3 regions of the Arthrobacter sp. LAR12-1-1.1 genome follow, and region 3 is predicted to be linked to each of the others. Evidence: riboswitches for the same ligand, from Rfam matches in the RefSeq annotation. Region 3 holds a riboswitch; each other region holds the start of a gene.
The links. Region 3 has a riboswitch for S-adenosylmethionine ahead of MRBLAR12_RS11145 (aminotransferase class V-fold PLP-dependent enzyme). Riboswitches for the same ligand answer to the same signal wherever they lie in the genome.
Positions count from the first base shown of each region.

Region 1 (7,086 bases), on a different contig from region 3:
GGAAATCACGAAGATTGTGACTTCCATGTGACAGCCCGGCGGCCGGCCGTCCCGTCGAGGGGACACCGGCCGCCGGCCGCCCTGCTTGCCTAGGCGCCCTTGGCCGCGCGGAATCCGGCGTCGAGGTCCGCGAGGATGTCGTCGATGTGTTCCAGGCCCACCGAAAGCCGCACCAGCCCAGGATTGACGCCGGCGATCGCCTGCTGTTCGGGCGAGAGCTGGCTGTGGGTGGTCGACGCCGGGTGGATTACCAGGGAACGGACATCGCCGATGTTCGCGACGTGCGAGTGCAGTTCGAGCGCATCGACGAACCGCTTGCCGGCCTCGGCTCCCCCGGCGATGTTGAACGCCACGACGGCGCCGGTCCCCTTGGGCCCGTACTTGCGGCCTCGCTCGTACCAGGGGCTGGACGGCAGCCCGGCGTAGGCGACCGATTCGACGTCGTCCCTTGCCTCCAGCCAGTGCGCCACCTTGGTGGCGTTGGCCACGTGGCGTTCGACCCGCAGGCTCAGCGTTTCGATGCCCTGGGCGATGAGGAAGGCGTTGAACGGGGAAACGGCGGAGCCGAGGTCGCGCAGGAGCTGGACGCGGGCCTTGAGGATGTAGGAAAGGTTCGCGCCCAGCGCCCCCTCCGCACCGAGATCGCGGGCGTAAACCAGGCCGTTGTAGGTAGGGTCCGGGGTGTTGAAACCGGGGAACCGCTCCGGGTCCTTGCCGAAGTCGAAGTTGCCGGAGTCCACGATCACGCCGGCGATCGCGGCGCCATGGCCGCCGAGGTACTTGGTGGCGGAGTGGACCACGATGTCCGCGCCCCACTCGATGGGCCGGATCAGGTACGGGGTGGAGAGCGTGTTGTCGACGATCAGCGGCACCCCGGCCTCGTGCGCCACATCGGAGATGCCCTCGATGTCCAGGACGTCCTGGCGGGGGTTGGAGACCACTTCGCCGAAGAACAGCTTGGTGTTGGACCGGACGGCGTCCCGCCACTGGTCCAGGTTGTCCGGGTCCTCCACGAAGGTCACGGAGATGCCGAATTTCTTCAGCGTGTGGGCGAGCAGGTTGTAGGTTCCGCCGTAGAGGCTGGGGCTGGCCACCACATGGTCCCCGGCCTCGGCGACGTTGAGGATCGCGAAGGTCTCCGCGGCCTGGCCGGAGCTGAGCAGCAGGGCCGCGAGGCCGCCTTCCAGGCTGGCCACGCGCTGCTCGACGGCGTCCTGCGTGGGGTTGCCGATCCGGGTGTAGATGGGGGCGAGTTCGGCGAGTGCGAAGCGGTTGGCGGCGCTTTCGGCGCTGGGGAACACGAACGACGTCGTCTGGTAGATGGGCAGGGACCGCGCGCCGGTGGCGCTGTCCGGCTCCTGGCCGGCGTGGATCTGGCGGGTTTCGAAGGACCAGGCGTTGGACATTGATGCTCCTCAAAGGGACCGGGCACAGCACCGGCCAGGGCTTTGGGCCCGGACCGGCACAGGCGCCGCGCTTGCCCTCCGGCGGGCGCCGGACGGCCAGGTCTTCACCCGGGGCACCCCACCGCGATACGAGGGTTGCCGGCCAGCAAGCCGGGGCTGTGCGCTGGCACTCATGACCTGGCTTCAGTGTAGGAATGGCGGCGGAGCCCTGGATAGCTTTGTGACGAAGATGAAGACGGTTGCCGTGGCGGCGCCTCGCGGGACACCGCGCCTGCCGCCGTCGGACATCCCATGACGGTTAGGGGAACCTAAGCTGAGAGGTCCATCACAAAGTGCCAAGATGATGGCATGCGCATGGATCACGTCTCTTACGCCTGTGAACACGATGGCTTGGCAGCCACCACTGAACGTATTGCGTCTGCCCTCGGCGTTGAAGCCGTGAAGGGTGGAGTGCACCCCCGTTTCGGGACACGCAACATGATTATCCCGCTCGCGGGACACAAGTACCTGGAAGTCGTGGAGGTCCTGAACCACCCGGCATCGGACAAGGCCCCGTTCGGCCAGGCAGTCCGGGCACGCTCGGAAGCGGGCGGCGGCTGGATGGGCTGGTGCGTCGAGGTTGACGATCTCGCCCCGTTCGAGGAGCGGCTGGGCCGCGCGGCCGTCAACGGCAACCGGAAGTTTCCGGACGGCCGCGAACTGGTCTGGAAGCAGATCGGCATCCTGGGGCTCATCGCGGACCCCCAAGTGCCCTACATGCTCAAATGGGAGGGCGACCCGGAGCTGCACCCGTCCAACGCCTACGCGAGCGAAGTCAAGATGTCCGCACTGACCATTGCCGGTTCGGCAGCGCGCGTGACGGAATGGCTGGGCGAGCCGGTTGAAAAGCCGCTGGAAGACGTCGCCGTGAACTGGATCGCGCCGCACGGTACTCCGGGCATCCTCTCTGTCACCTTCGAGACAGCCTCCGGAGCGGTCACGATCTAACGCTCCACCTGCCCCACGCTTCGGCCGCCATCTCTTAGGTGCCAACGATGTCACCTAGGAGATGGCGGCCGAGATCATTTAAAGGCCGGCCAGGTACTCAGCCCAGGCCCACGGCCTTGCCGAACAGACTGAATCCCACGAACGCCACGGTGTCCAGGATGGCGTGGGCGATCACGAGCGGCATCACCCGTTTGGTCCGCGTGTAGACCAGCGCGAAGACGACGCCCATTATCGCGTTGCCGATGAACGGCCCGAACCCCTGGTACAGGTGGTAGCTGCCGCGGAGCAGGGCGCTGGCGGCGATGGCCGCCGGCATGCCCCAGCCCAGTTTCCCGAGCCGGTCCAGCAGGTAGCCCACCACAATCACTTCCTCCACGATCCCGTGCCGGATCGCGGACAGGACCAGTACCGGCACGGTCCACCAGTACGGGTCCAGCGCGCTGGGGATGATCGACGTCGTGATCCCCAGCGCCCGGCCGGCGGCGTAGAGTCCCAGGGACGGAATGCCGATGAGCGCGGCGAGCCCCAGCCCCTGCAGGAGGTCCTTGCCGGGCCGGGCGAAGTCGAAGCCGATCTTTCGGAACGCCGAGGTTCCGCGCTCTCCGGCCGGCCAGTGTTCGGTGAGGAAGTAGATCACGAGGGCCACCGGGACCAGCGCGAAGAAGATGTCCAGCATCTGGTAGGTGAGGTCGAAGTATTCGCGCGGGCTCTGCGAACGGTTCAGCGTGGACGTCCCCTGGGCCAGTGGCGCCGTGGTCATCTTGTCCAGCAACTGCACCAGGGAGTAGACCGCGGACTGCCCCAGCGACAGGCCCAGGACAATCAACATTTCGAACCGCAGCCGACGGCGGGAGGGAACCAACATGTTCCTATCTTGCCTGCAGTTGCCGATTGTTTGCTGGTGCCCGCGTGGTGCCGGCCGCGCCGGTGCCACCGGCTTTTTGGGAGCCCTATGCTTGGGGATTATGAGTGCGCCCCGGAAAATCATCATGATCCGGCACGGCCAGTCTGCCGCCAATGCCGATACCTCGATCTACAACCGTGTTCCGGACTACCGGATCCCGTTGACACCCCTGGGCCTGGAGCAGGCCACCGCGGCCGGGGAGGAGGTCCGGCGCCAGCTGGGCGGCCGTCCGGTGTGCGTCTACGTCTCCCCGTACCTGCGCGCCTACCAGACCCTCGAGGCGCTCAACCTCGGTCCCCTCGTGGAGCGGGTGATCGAGGAACCGCGCCTGCGCGAACAGGACTGGGCCAACTTTCAGATCGCCGGCGACATCGAGGACCAGAAGGAGCTCCGCAACGCCTACGGGCACTTCTTCTACCGCTTCCGCGAGGGCGAGTCCGGTTCGGATGTGTACGACAGGATTTCCTCCTTCATGGAAACCCTGCACCGGCACTGGTCGAAGCCCAGCTATGCCCCGAACGCACTGTTCGTGACGCACGGGCTGACCATGCGGCTGTTCTGCATGCGCTGGTTCCACTGGTCCGTGGAATATTTTGAGTCCTTGAACAACCCGGAAAACGCCGAGGTCCGCACCCTGCTGCGCACCTCGCGCGGCAAGTACGAGCTCGACAAGCCGTTCACGCAGTGGGAGGAGAGGCGCGTGGACGAGACCGTCCTCGACGCTCCGCCCATGGTGTTCTAACCGGCTCGAGCCGGATCAGAGAGCCGCCTGGCTAACGGACGGCCTGGCTAACGGACCGGCTGCGCTGCGCCGGCCCGCCACACCGCGTGCGTCAGGGGGATGCCGGGCCGGTAGGCCAGGTGCGTGGCGGAAGGCGCGTTGAGCAGGTGCAGGTCCGCGCGGTGTCCGACGGCGATCGAGCCCACCGCGCGTTCGCCGTCGACGTCCCTCCCGGACTCCCGGCCCAGGGCCAGGGCGCCGCCGTAGGTCGCGGCGCGCACCGCCTCATGGACGCTGAGGCGCATCTGCAGCACGGCGGTGGTGACGCAGAAGGCCATGGAGCTCGTGTAGGACGTGCCGGGGTTGCAGTTGGACGCCAGCGCCAGCTGCACGCCGGCGTCGAGCAGCTCCCGGCCGGGGGCCAGCGGCTGCCGGGTGGAAAGATCGCAGGCCGGAAGGCAGGTGGCCACCGTGCCGCGCTGCCCGGCTCCAGGCGTGCCGTTGCCGCCGCCGTCCCAGCCGGACCAGCTGGCGGCGAGCGCGTCGACGTCCGCAGCAGAAAGGTAGTTCACGTGGTCCACGCTCGCGGCGCCGACTTCCACGGCCAGCCGGACGCCGGGACCCTCCCCGAGCTGGTTGCCGTGGACCCGCAGCCCCAGCCCGGCCGCCTTGCAGGCCAGCAGCACCCGGCGGGACTGGTCCTCGTTGAAGGCGCCCTGCTCGCAGAAGACGTCGGCCCAGCGGACGTAGGGCCTGACCGCGGTGAGCATCGGCCCGCAGACCAGCTCGGTGTAGTCCTCTGCGTCTATCCCGGCGGGAACGAGGTGCGCCCCAAGGTAGGTCACCTCGTCCGCCACGGTAGAGGCGATGCGGGCGCTGCGGGCCTCGTTCTCGAGGTCCAGGCCGTAGCCTGTTTTGGTCTCCAGGTAAGTGGTGCCCTGTGACACGGCCTCCGCGACGCGGCCCATCGCCAGCCGGGTGAGGTCGAAGTCGCTCGTGCTCCGGGTGGCACCGGTGGTCACGGCGATCCCGCCGGCGCTGTAGCTCTCCCCCGCCATCCGGGCCTCGAACTCGGCCGTGCGGTCCCCTGCGAAGATCAGGTGCGTGTGCGAATCGACCCAGCCCGGCAGGAGCGCCCGGCCCCCGGCGTCCACGGCTTCGTCGGCCGCCGGAGCGTCCGCCGCGGGGCCGAGCCAGGAAATCCGCTCCCCCTCGATCACCACCGCCGCGTCGCGGAGGACGCGGTGTTCCGCGTCCTGGGTCATCAGTTCGGCGATATTGGTGATGAGGGTGCTCATGGATCCATTCTTCAGCGCCGGATGGACCAGCGGGTTGCGGCCAGCGCCTCCGCTGTCCGGGATGCCGGACTAGCGTCCCGCGCGGAGGGCACAGCCGGGGCAGCTGCGGCTGCGGCTGCGGATCCCTGGCCGGCCAGGATCAGCCCGGCGGCCAGTTCCGCGATGCCGGATGAGGTCTGGAATCCGTACCCGCCCTGGCCGGCGAGCCAGAAGAATCCGGTGGCCTCGGCGTCGAACCCCACCACGGGGACGCCGTCGGCCGCCTCCGTCCGCAGCCCCGTCCAGGCCGTGCGGACGCCCCGGATCCCGAGTGTGGTGATCGTGTTGAGCCGGGCGACGAGCCGTTCGATGTCGCCGGGATAGGGCCGGGCGTCCTCGGGCCCGCTGGGCACGTGTTCGGCGGGCGAGATCAGGACCTGGCCGTCGTCGGGCCGGAAATAGAAGCTGTCATCGGCCGCCGCCACCATCGGGCAGGCCTCCGGGAGGGGATTCTCAACGTCGACGATCGCCGCGGTGCGCCGGTACGGCTGCAGGCCCAGCTTCTCGACGCCGCTGAGGACGGCGAGTTCGTCTGCCCAGGCGCCGGCGGCGTTGACCACGACGGCGGACTGGAAGCCTTCCTGCCCGGCACCCAGTTCCCAGCCGGTGCCGAGCCGCTGGGCCGAATGGACCCTGGCGCCGGTGATGATGTCCACGCCGCCGGCCTCGGCACGGCGCCGGTGGTCCTCGAGCAGGACGGGGGCGTTGCAGGCGAAGGATCCCGTGTCCAGGCCGGCGGCGCTGAAGGATTCCGGGACAAGGGCGGGGCACAGCTCCAGCGCCTCGGCGTGGGTGATGGGGCGCATGTGGCCGCTGGCCTCCGCCCGGACGGTGGCGTCGTCCCCGATCAGCATGAAGCTGCGCGGCGTGAGCACCGGTTCCGGACGTTCGGCGTCCTGGGCCGCGATGAGGTCCAGGGTCCGGACGGTCAGTTCCTGGACCACGGGCGGGCCGTAGCTGGGAATCAGTTGCCGGGCCGAGCGGGCCGAGGTGTGGTAGGCCAGGGTCTGCTCGGCTTCGATCAGGGCCACGCTGCATTGCCCGGCCAGGGTGGAGGCAAGGGACAGGCCGGCGATACCGCCGCCGACAATTACGACATCGTAATGAGCTGACATGGTCCCATCCTTGCAGATTGTGGCGTCAGGCCGCTCCAACACCTGCGCCAGCGCGGCCGCGTGCCGGCCCGGGACATGCCCTTCCCCGGTCCGCACGACTGGACATGTCCCTCGTTGCCGCGTGCCGGCCCGGGACATGCCCTTCCCCGGTCCGCATCGCTGGACATGTCCCTCGTTGCCGCATGCCGGCCCGGGACATGCCCTTCGTTGGTCGTGGCCGTTGGACGAAGTGGCATTATGTCCAGTCCTCGCTGCCGGAGCTGGGCATGTCCCGCGGATAAGCCAGTGGAGGAAGCCTGGATGAACGAGCACGGCCGGGGCAGGCCGGACCCCTGGAGTGAGACCGGACCCCGTGCTGAACTGGGGCCCGGCCTCAGGGATCAGCCGCCCTAGGCTGCGGCCACCGCCGCGCGGCTGCGCACGAATGCCTGGACGCAGGCCTCGACGTCGTCCGTGCTGTGCGCGGCCGAAAGCTGGACGCGGATCCGCGCGGCGCCCTTGGGCACCACTGGGTAGCTGAACGCCGTGACGAAGACGCCGTTGTGGAGCATGGCGTCGGCCACCTTGGCCGCCATGACGGCGTCGCCGAACATTACCGGGACAATCGCGTGCTCGC
Region 1 covers NZ_JBEGIG010000034.1:304,838-311,923, reverse strand. Annotated here, with positions in the region: gene MRBLAR12_RS17475 (bifunctional o-acetylhomoserine/o-acetylserine sulfhydrylase) at 90-1,406, opposite strand; SAM riboswitch class IV at 1,469-1,584, opposite strand; gene MRBLAR12_RS17470 (VOC family protein) at 1,755-2,393, shown strand; gene MRBLAR12_RS17465 (CPBP family intramembrane glutamic endopeptidase) at 2,491-3,258, opposite strand; gene MRBLAR12_RS17460 (histidine phosphatase family protein) at 3,359-4,039, shown strand; gene MRBLAR12_RS17455 (amidohydrolase family protein) at 4,087-5,316, opposite strand; gene MRBLAR12_RS17450 (NAD(P)/FAD-dependent oxidoreductase) at 5,328-6,470, opposite strand; gene MRBLAR12_RS17445 (glycine C-acetyltransferase) at 6,860-7,086, opposite strand, start outside.
Region 1: linked by a shared signal. The riboswitch ahead of MRBLAR12_RS17475 (bifunctional o-acetylhomoserine/o-acetylserine sulfhydrylase) and the one ahead of MRBLAR12_RS11145 (aminotransferase class V-fold PLP-dependent enzyme) in region 3 are both predicted to bind S-adenosylmethionine.

Region 2 (7,086 bases), on a different contig from region 3:
GAAGTCGATTACCGTCAGGATCAAAACCGCCCAGGACGGTAAAGTTTCCGCCAGCGGAAATGGCCACAGCACAGGCGAACCCCTAAAAGTACAAGCCCGCGGAACAGTTCCGGAACGGGCAACGAGCAAATCCTATCCCGGGACCACCGAGACTAAGCTGGAGCCATGATCTCTGCAGCCCCTGTTCCTGCGCCCGCGACCGTGCTGGTCTTCCTCGACCCGGCGTTCGACGGCGGCCGCGTTGCCGACGCGTCGCAGCCGCAACTGATGGCCACGGACCTGGGCGCCACCCGCGGCGACGGCGTTTTCGAATCCCTCCTGGCTGTGGGCGGCCGGCCCCGCAAGATCCAGGCGCACCTGACCCGGCTGGCCGGCTCTGCCCGGCTGCTGGAGCTGGACATCCCTGCCGAGGACGCGTGGCGGCGGGCAGTGGAAACCGTCCTCCGCGAGTTCCGGGGGAAGGATCCTGCCGCGGCTGCAACAGGCGGCGCGGACGAAGACGAGGTTGTGGTGAAGCTGCTCGTGACCCGCGGGCCGGAGGGCGCCGCCGCCCCCACGTGCTGGGTCCAGGCCTCCGCGCCCGCGGCCGCGGGCCGCCGGCAGCGCGAGACCGGAATCGACGTCATCCTGCTGGACCGTGGCTACGACAGCGAAGTCGGCGAGCGCGCCCCCTGGCTGCTGCTCGGCGCCAAGACCCTCTCCTACGCCGTGAACATGGCGGCGCTGCGCTACGCCCACCGGCACGGCGCCGACGACGTCATCTTCACGTCCGCGGACGGCCGGGTCCTGGAGGGACCGACGTCGACCGTTCTGCTGGCCCACCTGGAAACCGCGGACGACGGCGCCGGTGGCGTCCGCACAACCCGGCGGCTCATCACCCCGCAGCTGGACAGCGGCATTCTGCCGGGGACCTCGCAGGGCGCCCTGTTCACCGCCGCCAAGGCCGCCGGCTGGGAGCTGGGCTACGGCCCGCTGGAGCCGAAGGACCTGCTGGATGCCGACGCGGTCTGGCTGATCTCCAGCATCCGGCTCCTGGCCCCGGTGAACCACATCGACGGCCAGGAAATCGGCACCCCGGAACTGCGACGCCAGCTCACGGCCGAACTCAACGCCCTGTTCGCCACCATCGAATAGTGCGGCCAGGCCGGTGCTGCACGGCAGGCGCCGCTGATACTCACCGGTTTTGCGGCCAGGGACCGCAGTAACGACGGCGGTTTGTGGGAACACGCCGTCCTCCGGCCTCAAAGGTGGGGAGACTCAGCGACTGCGTGAGCACACCGTTCTGCCGGGCCGCGCTTCACCCCAGGGCGTCCGCGGGAACCGCCGGGCACCGCCGGAACGAGGCCGGGTTGAACGCCGGGAGCATGAACGTGGCCAGCACGGCGTCGAGCATTTCCGGGGCCCAGGTGCTGTTCTCTCCCAGGGTCGCGCAGACGCCCAGTACCACGGGGGTTCCGTCCGCGCGGCGGCGAATCCGGACCTGGACCGGCCCGGTCAGCCCGAGCGTGCGGACGGCGGCCAGGCCCAGCTTCCGCACGTCCCCGGCCTGGCTCGCCGGCACCCTGCGGCTGACTTCGTCGCTGCCGGCGTGTCCATACGGGGTCCTGGTCTTCTCGAGGACCACCGCCACCGGCGCCATCGCGTTGCGTGCCGGAGTGCCGAACACCAGGCACACGTAGTCGGCGCCCGGGACAAACTCCTGGACAAGTTGCCCCGCCGGCATGTTCTTCCAGCTAACCGAGGCGGTTCCGGCCAGCACGTGGACACCATGGGAGCCTTTGAAGACCCGCGGCTTGACCACCACGGGCCCGGTGAGGGAGGCGAGGGATGCCGGCGCGGCGGCGAGGTCGCCCGGAACCGCGAACTGGGGCACCGGAATCCCGGCTGCCTGCAACGCCCAGGTGGTAAACAGCTGGTCGTTGGCGAGGGCCACCGCGGCGGGGTCGCCCACGATGATCCGCACGTCCTGGGCGAAACCGGCACGGGCCGCGGCCAGGACCGGAAGTTCCACAGTCAGGGTCGGAATGATGACGTTGATGGCTTCACGGTCCACCAGCCGGCGCAGGTCCAGGATCATGTCCGGGTCCGTCGCCGGCAGGAGCCTGACCGCGGCCGCGGCGGGGGCATCCTCCGCCTGGCGGGAGTCGGCGCGGGCGTCGGAGCCGAGATACGGGAGTCCGCGGGCTTCGAGCTGGGCCGCGACGGTCCGGCCGGCGGCGCTTGCTATCCCGGTAACCAGTATGCGCGGGCCCACAATTGCTCCATTCCGCCGTCACCGGCCGGGCCATGGCTGTAGCTCCGACGGTTCCGGCCACTGATTCACAGACAACTTGTTTTGATGGACAGACGGCTCGATTCACGGACAGCCCGAATAACCTGAGAATCCGGCCGACACGTCGGCCATGTCCTCCAGTAGACGGCGAATCGTCCGCGCACACACGAGTGGGCTGTACCCGAAATTGGAGCCCGCCACTACTCGGCCGCGCCCCGCCCCACGCTGGGCCCGGCCGGCGCCAGCGCCTGGGCGTGGCCCGGTTACGGAACATGACGACGACGGCGGTGCGGGCCGGCGTCGTAGGTGTTACGTTTTTGGGGAGTAATGAGAACCGGTGCCAAGCCCTGACTGGCCGGTCGGCAACCCTCCCTTTTCGCGGCGGGGTGCCTCAGGTGAATACTCGGCAATCGAGAATTCGAGCTGCAAGCGTGAAAGAGGAGATCCGTCGTGCCCCCCACGTCAACACCCGCGGTACCCGAAATACTCAGCACCACAGCACGCAGTGCACCACCTGCCGGCGAGGAAAGACTGGCCTACCGGCTGTTCACCGGCACGGATGACCGCGCCTTTTGTGAGCGCGTGTCCGCCGCCCTGGCCGAGGGCTATGTCCTGCACGGAAGCCCCGCCGCCACCTTCAACGGCAGCACCGTGATCGTGGCGCAGGCGCTGGTCCTGCCGGCCGCGATTGCGAGCGCGGACGCCGCCGTGGCCAATGCAGTCGATGAGCTCGATGCCGACGAGATTGACGCTGTTGGGGCATTCGAGGGCCACGCATGAGCTACGCCGGAGACCTCAGCCCCCATGAGGCGTGGGCCAAGCTGGAGGCTGGAGCCCTCCTGGTGGATGTCCGGACCGAGGGCGAATGGGCCCACATCGGCATCCCGGACACGACGTCCGCGGGCGGAAAGCGGAACGATCCGCTTTTCATCCAGTGGAACCTCGCCGGCGGCGTACCGAACCCGCACTTCGTGGAACAGCTAAGGCGAGAGGCACCGGAGGACTCCGCCGTCGAACTGGTGTTCCTTTGCCGCTCCGGTGTCCGCTCGATCGCCGCCGCGACGGCCGCGACGGCCGCCGGATACACCTCGTACAACGTTCTTGAGGGCTTCGAAGGCGAGACCGACCGTTTTGGCGACCGCACCGTCAACGGCTGGAAGAACCGCGGCCTGCCCACCAACCTTGGAAAGATCTGATGACTTTCAATCCCGACGCCGCCGGCTGGGCCGCCGACACCCAGGCTGTCCGCGGCGGCCTTGACCGCACCGGCTTCCAGGAAACCACCGAGCCGATCTTCCTCAACTCCGGATTCGTCTACGAGTCCGCGGCCGCCGCCGAGCGTGCCTTCACCGGGGAAGACGAGCGCTTCGTCTACTCCCGCTACGGCAATCCGTCCGTCGCCACGTTCCAGGAGCGGCTCCGGCTGCTCGAGGGAACCGAGGCGTGTTTTGCGACGGCGTCCGGCATGTCCGCCGTCTTCACCGCGCTGGGCGCGCTGTTGGCTGCCGGCGACCGCGTAGTCGCAGCCCGCTCGCTGTTCGGCTCGTGCTTTGTGATCCTCAACGAGATCCTGCCGCGCTGGGGTGTCGAGACGGTCTTCGTGGACGGCCCGGACCTGGAACAATGGCGCTCTGCCCTGTCCGAGCCGGCCACGGCGGTATTCTTCGAGTCGCCGTCGAACCCCATGCAGGAAATCGTGGACATCGCCGCGGTGAGCGAACTGGCGCATGCGGCCGGGGCCACGGTGGTGGTCGACAACGTCTTCGCCACCCCGCTGCTGCAGCGCTGCGGAGAGCTCGGCGCGGACGTGGTGGTCTACTCCGGCACCAAGCACATCGACGGCCAGGGCCGCGTGCTCGGCGGGGCGATCCTGGGCACCAAGGAATTCATCGACGGGCCCGTCAAGCAGCTCATGCGGCACACCGGTCCGGCGCTCTCGGCCTTCAATGCCTGGGTGCTCACCAAGGGCCTGGAGACCATGGCCCTGCGCGTCAACCATTCCTCGGCCTCCGCCCTGCGGCTGGCCGAATGGCTCGAGGGACAGCCTGCGGTCAGCTGGGTCAAGTACCCGCTGCTGCCATCCCACCCGCAGTACCCACTCGCCGTGAAGCAGATGAAGGCCGGCGGGACGGTGCTCACGCTGGAGCTTTCGCCCTCGCCGGGACGCACCGCGAAGCAGGCCGCCTTCGCGCTGCTGGACGCGCTGCGGATCATCGACATCTCCAACAACCTGGGTGATGCCAAGACGCTCATCACGCATCCTGCGACTACGACGCACCGCGCGATGGGCCCGGAAGGCCGTGCGGCGATCGGGCTCAGCGACGGCGTGGTCCGGCTTTCGGTGGGCCTGGAGGACGTGGAGGACCTGATCCGCGACCTCGGCCAGGCGCTCAAGCAGGTCTAGCGCTCAAGCAGGTCTAGCGCTCAAGCAGGTCTGGGCCAACGCAGGTCTGGGCCAACGCGGGCGGGGTGGCCGGGAAGGCCCCGGTCCGAAAACCGGACCGGGGCCGGGACGCGGGCTAGAGGTTTGCCAGCAGGGCCTTCATTTCCTGGATTTCAGCTTCCTGGGAGGTCACGATTGCCTTGCTGAGGATGAGGGCTTCCGGGTTCTTGCCTTGGCTGCTTTCAGTCTTGGCCATCATCACCGCGCCCTCATGGTGGGCGATCATCCGGGTCAGGAACAGCTTGGCCGCATCGGTTCCCTGGGCGGCGTCGAGCTTGGTGAGATCGTCACCGCCCATCATTGCGTCGCCCATGCTGTGGCCGCCGGCCATCTGGGTGGGTTCGTTCCAGGTCTTGAGCCAGACCGTCATCTTTTCGATTTCGGGTGCCTGTGCAGCCTTGATCTTCGTGGCGAGTGCGGCGATCCGGGCGTCCATGCTCTGCTTCTTGAGCATCATGTCGCTCATTTCCACGGCCTGGGCGTGGTGCGGGATCATCTCCTGGGTGAACATGGTGTCTGCCGCGTTGTGGTCCGAGGCGGCGGGGGCCGGGCTGGACGACATGCCCATGCCGCCGCTCATGCCGGGCATGGTGCCGGCGGGTGAACTTCCGGAGTTGCCCGCGCAGCCGGCAAGGGCGATGGCGGCGGCGATGCCAAGGGCAGAAATGGTCAGGGTCTTCTTCATGGGGGTCAAGTCCTTCAATAGCCAAAATGGCGTTGTTGCACGCCTGCGGATGGCACGCCCGCGCCGGGGGAAAAATCCGGCCGGAACGTGTGGGGTAAGGAGGGGCGCCGGGCACCACACGGCAAGGCCCCGTCTTACGTCCGGCTGATGGACAGATCGCCCGGCGAAGGACTTGCGGGCAGATACGAGTAGGTCAGGATCGCGCCGCCGGCGCGCGCGTCCGGGTTGTGGAGCGACGCCGGAGCCATGCCGGGAGGGGGAGCGGCCAGGGAGCCCGCGGCCGCCGACGGCACGCAGGCCGGGTGCATCGACGCAGGATCGGTGCAGCTCGACTGGCACACACACGACGCCGATGGCAGGGCGGCCCTGCCGCTACCTGTCAGCCCGGGACCCGGACTGGTCGCAGGCGGCGGAGCCATCGCGTCATGGGCAGTTGCCCCGGCCCGCGGGGAATGGGCCGCGGGATCGGATGCGAAACTGTGTGCCGTCTGGGAGGACAACCCTGCGGGGTCCGTGGAGGAAGTCACCGCCGTCATGGCATGAGCGCCATGCATACCGGTCATGATGTGCATCCCTAGGAATCCGGCCATGACGGCAAGCAAGCCCACGAGCAGGAATCCGCGGCGAAGCGCGGCTGCGGCATGGTGCATGAACGCTGCGGCCATGGCATTCTCCCTCCGGACAGCAGTGATCGGATGTCGGACAGGCTAAGGCTACATGCCGGGTGTTGGCCGGGCCGTTGCCGGGACACGTGCTGCCGTGCCTAGCGGACCTCGATCACTCCCATCATTCCTTGGTCCTCGTGGTCCAGGATGTGGCAGTGGTACACGGAGCGGCCGGCGAAATCCTTGAAATTGATCCTGACTTTCACCTGTCCATTGGCGGGCACGTTGACGACGTCCCGCCAGAGGGGTGCGTCCGGGGTGGTGCCTCGTGCCTCGATGATCTGCATCGGCCAGACATGCAGATGAAAAGGATGGTCCATCGGGCTGGGATTTATCAGGGTCCACTCTTCCACTGTCTGCGCGGCCGCGGTGGTGTCGGTCCGGCTTGCGTTGAATTCGCGGCCGTTGATGGTGAAGCTCATCATGCCCATCCCCATACCCATGCCGCCGGCGGCGAAGGTCAGCTGCCTGTGCGCGGCAACGACCGCGTTCCTCAGGTCCGCCGGCGCAGGCTGAGTTGGCACCGCCGGTGGAGCCGGGGCCGGGGCGCCGGACACCGACAGCGTCGCCAGCACGATGTCCGCTGTGCCCTGGCCGCCGTTTGGCGCTGGCCCTGCCGGTCCCATCATGCCGGCCATGCCGCCACGGTTGTAGTAGGCAGCCCTGAGAGTGGCGTCGCCCGCGGCCGCTGTGACCAGGACATCCGCACGGTTGCCCGGCGCCAGCAGCAACTCGTCCACAGTCCCGGGCGCGGGGTAGCGGCCGGAGTCCATGCCGCGAAGCTGCATCTGCTGCCCATCCAGGCGCAGCCGCAGGTAGCGGGCCACGCAGGTATTCACGATGAGCCACCGCTCACGCTCGCCTGGCCGGGCGGAGAGTTTCGGGTTGCTTTGTCCGTTGACCAGGACGAGGTCACCTTCCCGGCCGGTCATTCTGTCCATCGGCGAGGCGTCGGCGACGGTCCCGGACCCGTCCAGGGTGATGTCGGAAATGACCATGACACGTTCCCGGCTGGTGGCCA
Region 2 covers NZ_JBEGIG010000078.1:138,765-145,850, forward strand. Annotated here, with positions in the region: gene cls (cardiolipin synthase) at 1-72, opposite strand, end outside; gene MRBLAR12_RS22740 (aminodeoxychorismate lyase) at 166-1,134, shown strand; gene MRBLAR12_RS22745 (hypothetical protein) at 1,298-2,254, opposite strand; SAM riboswitch class IV at 2,596-2,710, shown strand; gene MRBLAR12_RS22750 (DUF1737 domain-containing protein) at 2,723-3,052, shown strand; gene MRBLAR12_RS22755 (rhodanese-like domain-containing protein) at 3,049-3,468, shown strand; gene MRBLAR12_RS22760 (O-succinylhomoserine sulfhydrylase) at 3,468-4,676, shown strand; gene MRBLAR12_RS22765 (DUF305 domain-containing protein) at 4,792-5,400, opposite strand; gene MRBLAR12_RS22770 (hypothetical protein) at 5,647-5,943, shown strand; gene MRBLAR12_RS22775 (multicopper oxidase family protein) at 6,164-7,086, opposite strand, start outside.
Region 2: linked by a shared signal. The riboswitch ahead of MRBLAR12_RS22750 (DUF1737 domain-containing protein) and the one ahead of MRBLAR12_RS11145 (aminotransferase class V-fold PLP-dependent enzyme) in region 3 are both predicted to bind S-adenosylmethionine.

Region 3 (7,086 bases):
TCGGAAAGCCCGTGCCGAGCCTGGACCACATCAACATGACCGTGGCCGTGCTGCGCGGGGTGGGCGTGGCGGTCGATGACTCGGTGCCGAACCACTGGGTCGTCTCCCCTGGCCCGATCCGCGCCTTCGACCAGCGGATCGAGCAGGACCTCTCGAACGCCGGGCCGTTCCTCGCGGCGGCCCTGGCCACCCGCGGCACCGTGCGGATCCCGAACTGGCCCGCGAAGACCACGCAGGTCGGTGACCTCTGGCGCGGCATCCTGACCGCTATGGGCGCAACCGTGACAGTGGACGGCGGCACCTTGACCGTCAGCGGCGGCCCGGAGATCAAGGGCGGCGACTTCGACGAGACCAGCGAGCTCGCCCCCACCGTGGCGGCGCTTTGCGCCCTCGCCGCCGGCCCCTCCCGGTTGAGCGGCATCGCCCACCTCCGGGGCCACGAAACGGACCGGCTCGCTGCCCTCGTCACCGAAATCAACCGCCTCGGCGGCGACGCAGAAGAGACCGCCGACGGTCTTATCATCCGCCCGGCCACGCTGCACGGCGGTGTGGTGCACAGCTACGCGGACCACCGCATGGCCACGGCCGGCGCCATCCTTGGCCTTGCCGTGCCCGGCGTAGAGGTCCAGGACATCGCGACCACGGCCAAGACCATGCCCGATTTCCCGCAACTCTGGGAAGCGATGCTGGCACAGGGATCCGCCGCAGATGAGGACACCGCCGGTGGCACGCAGCACTGATTCCTGGGACGAGTCCGACGTCCGGATCCGACCGAACAAGAAGGGCACCCGCCCCCGCACCAAGGACCGGCCCAGTTACGACGACGCCGTGACCGGACGCATCATCACCGTTGACCGCGGCCGCTACACCGCCGTCGTCGGCGAAGGAACTCCCGACGAACGCAAGATCATCGCGGCACGGGCCCGGGAGCTGCGCCGCAACCCCGTGGTCGCCGGCGACTTCGTGTCCCTCGTCGGGGACGTCACCGGCGAGCCCGACACCCTCGCGCGGCTGGTCAAGATCCAGGACCGCAAGACGCTCCTGCGCCGCAGCGCCGATGACACGGACCCGATCGAACGCGCCGTCGTGGCCAACGCCGACCAGCTGGTTGTGGTGGTCGCCGCCGCCAATCCCGAGCCGCGGACCGGGTTCATCGACCGTGCACTGGTGGCCGCGTACGACGCCGGCATCGAGCCGCTGCTGCTCGTCACCAAGGCCGACGTCAAGGATCCCGCCGAGCTGCTCTCCAATTACCAGCACCTCGATTTCCCCGTCATCATCTCCAAGACCGCGGACTCCGCCGCTTCCGGCATCGACGCCCGTTCCGACGACGGGCTTTCCGCCCGGCTCGACAAGGACGCGGTGTCCCAGCTGCGCGACTACCTCGACGGCAAGGTCACCGTGATGCTGGGCCATTCCGGCGTCGGCAAGTCCACCATGGTCAACGCCCTGACCGGGGCCGAGCGGGCCACGGGAGGCGTCAACGCGGTCACCGGCCGCGGCCGCCACACGTCCTCCTCCGCCCTGGCGCTCAAAGTCAACGATGCGCCAGCCGGCAGCTGGATCATCGACACCCCAGGCATCCGGTCCTTCGGGCTGGCCCATGTGGATCCGGACCGGATCCTCCGCTCCTTCCCGGACCTGGAACCGGGCACCGACGACTGCGAACGCGGCTGCAAACACGACTCCACCGCCGTCAATTGCGGCGTCGACAAGTGGGTTGCGGCCGGGCACGCGGGGCCCTCCGGACCCGCCAGGCTCGCGTCCCTGCGCCGGCTGCTGGGCACGGATCCGCGGCTGGAAGCGCAGGAAACCAAGGAACTGGGCACCGTTTCCTAAGCCCGCCCGGCAACAGGGCCTGCGGCGCCGTGCCGCGGCCTCCCGCCCGGCGGCCCGGTTTGACGGTAGTTTGGAACCATGAGCCAACCCGCTTCGAGCTACAACGATGACCTGCGCCTTGCCCATGTACTGGCAGATTCGGTCGATTCCCAGACCATGAGCCGCTTTAAGGCGCTCGACCTTCGGATCGAGACGAAGCCGGACCTCACGCCCGTGACCGATGCCGACAAGTCCGCCGAAGAGGCCATCCGCGGCCAGCTCTCCCGGTCCCGTCCGCGCGACGCGGTCCTGGGCGAAGAATTCGGCAGCTCGGGCCACGGCTCCCGCCGCTGGATCATTGACCCGATCGATGGCACCAAGAACTTTGTCCGCGGCGTCCCGGTCTGGGCCACCCTGATCGCCCTCGTCGATGAGGGCGAGCCGGTGGTCGGCGTCGTCAGCGCACCGGCACTGGGCAAGCGCTGGTGGGCCGCCAAGGGTGCGGGCGCCTACACGGGCCGCTCGCTCGCCGCCGCCACTCGGCTGAAAGTATCCAACGTCTCCAAGCTCGAGGACGCCTCGCTGTCCTACTCCAGCCTTGGCGGCTGGAAGGAACGCGGGAACCTGGACGAGTTCCTGGGCCTCACCGAGGAAGTGTGGCGTACCCGCGCCTACGGTGACTTCTGGTCGTACTGCCTCGTGGCCGAGGGGGCTGTGGACATCGCCTGCGAACCCGAGCTGAACCTCTACGACATGGCCGCGCTGGTTCCGATCGTGACCGAGGCCGGCGGCCGCTTCACGTCGCTCGAGGGCGAGGACGGCCCCTTCGGCGGCAACGCCCTCGCCACCAATTCGATCCTCCACTCGGAAGTCCTCAAGCGGCTCAACCCCGGACTCGACGACCTCCTCTAGGCTCAATCACGGCGCAATCGAACAAACTGCGGCGGCAGCCCCCACCCGGGGCCTGCCGCCGCTTTTTGTTCGACGAACATGCGTTTTTCGCACGTAACAATCCGCTTCACAATCGCTGGCCGTCTTTTCCCCGGCTGCGCGGATGTCCTACGCTCGATGCAGGTCACGAGTGCCAGCGCTAAACCCCGGTTTGCTGGCCGGCAACCCTCCAGACGCGGTGGGGTGCCCCGGGTGACGACCTGGCCGGTCCGGAACGGACCCGGCAAGCGCGGATTCCCATGATGTGGGGTCCTGGTCGAGTGAGGTCCCATGACAACTGCCATTTTTCCCGCAGCCCCCGAATTCCACGCCGCTGCGGCCCGCCCGCTGGCCGCCGTCACCGGCGCCGAAATCCAGGCCCCGCTGATCACCGGCGGCCACGCCCGCTACGCCAACCTCGACTACGGCGCCTCCGCCCCGGCACTGTCCGTCGTCTCGGCCTACCTGAACGAAATCCTGCCGTACTACGCGAGCGTGCACCGCGGCGCCGGCTACGCTTCGCAGATCAGCACGTCCGTCTACGAGAACGCCCGGGACATCGTGCGGGACTTCGTGGGCGGCCGGCCGGACGATTCGGTGATCTTCACCCGCAACACCACCGATTCCCTGAACCTGCTGGCCGGCTGCCTGCCGCTCCGCGACGGACGGCCGGTGGGCGAGGTCCTCTACCTCGACATCGAGCACCACGCCAACCTCCTGCCCTGGCAGAACGTCCCGCACCGCAGCGTCGTGGCCGCCCCCACCCTCGCGGCCACTGTGGACCGCCTGCGGGACGAGCTCGCCCGCGGCGGCGTGAGTCTGCTGGCCGTCACCGGCGCTTCCAATGTCACCGGGGAGATCCTGCCGATCCGGACTCTTGCCGCACTGGCGCACGAGTACGGCGCCAGGATCGTCGTCGACGCCGCGCAGCTGGCCCCGCACCGGCGGATCGACATCGCCGCGGACGACGTCGACTACCTCGCCTTCTCGGGGCACAAGCTTTACGCCCCGTTCGGCGCCGGCGTGCTGGTGGGGCGGACGGACTGGCTCGACGCCGGCACCCCGCACCTGGCCGGCGGCGGCGCGGTCCGGGACGCCCGGCTCGACTCCGTCAGCTGGACCACCGGACCCGCCCGGCACGAGGGCGGCTCGCCGAACGTCCTCGGCGCGGCCGCCCTGGCCCGCGCCACCCAAGTGATCGCGGCCCTGGACCCGGAGCAGTGGCAGGCCCACGAGGACGCCATCCGGTCCTTCCTCGTCGAGGGTCTGCACGGCATTGACGGCGTGACCGTTCACCGGATCTTTGCCGATTCGACTCCCGCTTCTTCCCCCGGAGTCGATCTACCGGGCACCGGCACCATCGGCGTCGTGAACTTTTCGGTGGAAGGCTACGACGCCGGGCTGGTGGCCGCCTACCTGTCGGCCGAACACGGCATTGGCCTGCGCGACGGCCGCTTCTGCGCCCACCCGCTGCTCAAGCGGCTCGGCCTGCCTGCAGGCTCCCTGCGCGCCAGCTTCGGCCTCGGCTCACGGCTGGAGGACGCCGAGCGCCTGTTGGCCGGCCTGCAGCAGCTGCGGCAAACGGGACTCGGCTGGGACTACGTGGTGGACGCCGGCCGCTGGGTGCCGGCCAACGATACCCGCAGCTACCCTCACTGGGCGCCGAACACCCCGGGCACCGCTGGTGCCGCGCCGTGCACGGAGGACTAGGCACGGCGGACTAAGCAGGTGTACTAACCCGAGGCAGGATCAGGACCCCAGCGCCGGTGCGGTAAATTCGAAAGGTATCTGAAACCAGCAGGACCTTCCCGAAGGAGATCGCACGTGGCAAGCGGCGGACCCCAACTGCACAGTAGCTCCAAACTGCACAGTGGTTCCAAACTGCACAGTGGCCCCAAACTGCACAGTGAACGTCGCCAGGAACTCGGACAAAGCTTCCAGGACGGCGGGGAGCACTATGAACGCGTCCGCCCTAGCTATCCGCAGGAGTCGGCCGACTGGCTGATTCCGGCGGGGGCCAAGGACGCCGCGGACATTGGCGCCGGCACCGGAAAGTTCACGGCGCTTCTGGCAGAACGTGGACTGCGCACGGTGGCTGTTGACCCCTCAGCGGACATGCTCGAGCAGTTGCGCCGGACCCTGCCCGGTGTCACCGCCATCGAGAGCAGTGCCGAGAAGACGGGCCTGGAGCCAGAGACGTTCGATCTCGTCACGGTCGCCCAGGCATGGCACTGGTGCGACCCTCGCCTGGCCAGCGCCGAGATTGCCCGGATCCTGCGGCCGCACGGCGTGCTGGGCCTGACCTGGAACCAACTGGACACCGCTGTGCCCTGGGTGCACCGGCTCTCACGCATCATGCACGCCGGGGACGTCCTCAAGCCACACTTCCGCCCGCCGGTGGGCCCCGAGTTCACCGGAGTGGAGAGCCACCTGACCCGGTGGGAGGATTCCGTCACCACGGAGGACATCCAGGAGCTGACCAAGTCCCGCAGCTACTACCTCGCGGCATCGGAGTCCACCCGGGCCAAAGTCATGGCCAACCTCGACTGGTACCTGCACGAGCACCTGGGCCACGCCCCCGGCGACGTGCTCCGGTTGCCTTACCTGACCCAGACGTGGCGGGCCTTCCGGATTGCGTGAGGCCATCGCCGGGGCTTATCGTTTCGGTATACCTAATAATTACTTGTAGTCGCACAAAACTTTGACACTGGCTGCTATTCCGGCCAGCCAATCATCGCGTCAACGTGGACGCGCCAAATCACAGGAGCGGCAGTGCTGGATGTAAAGGGCCACGAGCAACCGCCCCAGGGCGCACAGACCTACAAGCATCCGGGTGCCCGCAGGGCGCTGATCGGCCTGTTGGGGCCAGCGTTCGTGGCGTCAATCGCGTACGTGGACCCCGGAAACGTGGCCGCCAACCTGACCGCCGGCGCCCAATACGGCTACCTGCTTGTGTGGGTCCTCGTGGCCGCCAACATCATGGCAGTCCTGGTCCAGTACCAGTCCGCCAAGCTCGGGATCGTCACGGGCAAGAGCCTCCCGGAGATTCTCGGCGAGCGGCTCAAGCCCTTCTGGCGGCGCGCCTTCTGGCTGCAGGCCGAAGTCGTGGCCGCCGCCACCGACCTCGCAGAGGTAGTGGGCGGGGCAATCGCCCTGTACTTGCTTTTCGGACTCCCACTCCCCCTCGGCGCCGTGATTGTCGGCGCGGTGTCGATGCTCCTGCTCGCGGTGCAGGCCCGGCAGAAACAGCGGCCCTTCGAATTCATCATCATGTTCCTGCTCGGCATCATCACCATCGGCTTCCTCGCCGGGCTGTTCATCAGCCCGCCGGATCCGGGGGCGGCCCTGGCCGGGCTCGTGCCCGGCTTCCAGGGCCCGGACACGGTGCTGCTGGCCGCCAGCATGCTAGGCGCCACCGTCATGCCGCACGCCATCTACGTCCACTCGGCCCTGTCCCGGGACCGGCACCGGCCAGACGAACACCAGCATGTTCCCCCGGCGGCCGTCGCGCGCCTGGTCCGGGCTACCCGGTTCGACGTCGTGGCCGCGCTGGCCATCGCCGGCCTGGTCAACATCGGCATGCTGCTCCTTGCCGCCTCCACCCTCGGCGGCGAAGAGGGCACGGACACAATCGAGGGCGCGCACGCCGCCATCACCGCCAACCTCGGGCCCATCGTCGGCGTGATCTTCGCAGTCGGGCTGCTCGCGTCCGGCCTGGCATCGACATCGGTGGGCTGCTATGCCGGCGGAACCATCATGCAGGGTCTGCTCAAGATCCGGATCCCTGTCATGGCCCGCCGCGTGGTGACCCTGATTCCGGCCGTTGTGCTGCTGGCAGTCGGCTTCGACCCCACCTGGGCACTCGTGTTGAGCCAGGTGGTCCTCAGCTTCGGGATTCCCTTTGTCCTGGTCCCGCTGGTGGTGCTGACCAGCAATAAGACCCTGATGGGCCGGTTTGCCGACGGCCCGGCCCTCCGAGTCGCCGCCATCATCAGCGTGGTGCTCGTCGTGGCACTTAACCTGGTCCTGCTGTGGCTCACTTTCTCCGGAGGCAGCTGAAGGTAGGCTTAGGTCTGTGAAGACCAGTACGCCCTCCTCCTCGATCGAGGACTACGTCAAGGTCATCTATTCGTTCACCGAGTGGCAGCGGAAGCCGATCACCTCCACGCAGCTGGCGCAACGCCTTGGCGTCGCCAACTCCTCGGTTTCGGAAATGGTCCGCAAGCTCAAGGACCAGGGCCTCGTAGACCACAAGCCCTACAGCGCCGTCACGCTGACCAGCGACGGCGTCCGGCTCGCCCTGTCCATGGTCCGGCGGCACCGGCTGATCGAGACTTT
Region 3 covers NZ_JBEGIG010000012.1:664,516-671,601, reverse strand. Annotated here, with positions in the region: gene aroA (3-phosphoshikimate 1-carboxyvinyltransferase) at 1-740, shown strand, start outside; gene rsgA (ribosome small subunit-dependent GTPase A) at 724-1,839, shown strand; gene hisN (histidinol-phosphatase) at 1,918-2,730, shown strand; SAM riboswitch class IV at 2,892-3,005, shown strand; gene MRBLAR12_RS11145 (aminotransferase class V-fold PLP-dependent enzyme) at 3,040-4,458, shown strand; gene MRBLAR12_RS11140 (class I SAM-dependent methyltransferase) at 4,612-5,388, shown strand; gene MRBLAR12_RS11135 (Nramp family divalent metal transporter) at 5,521-6,807, shown strand; gene MRBLAR12_RS11130 (metal-dependent transcriptional regulator) at 6,824-7,086, shown strand, end outside.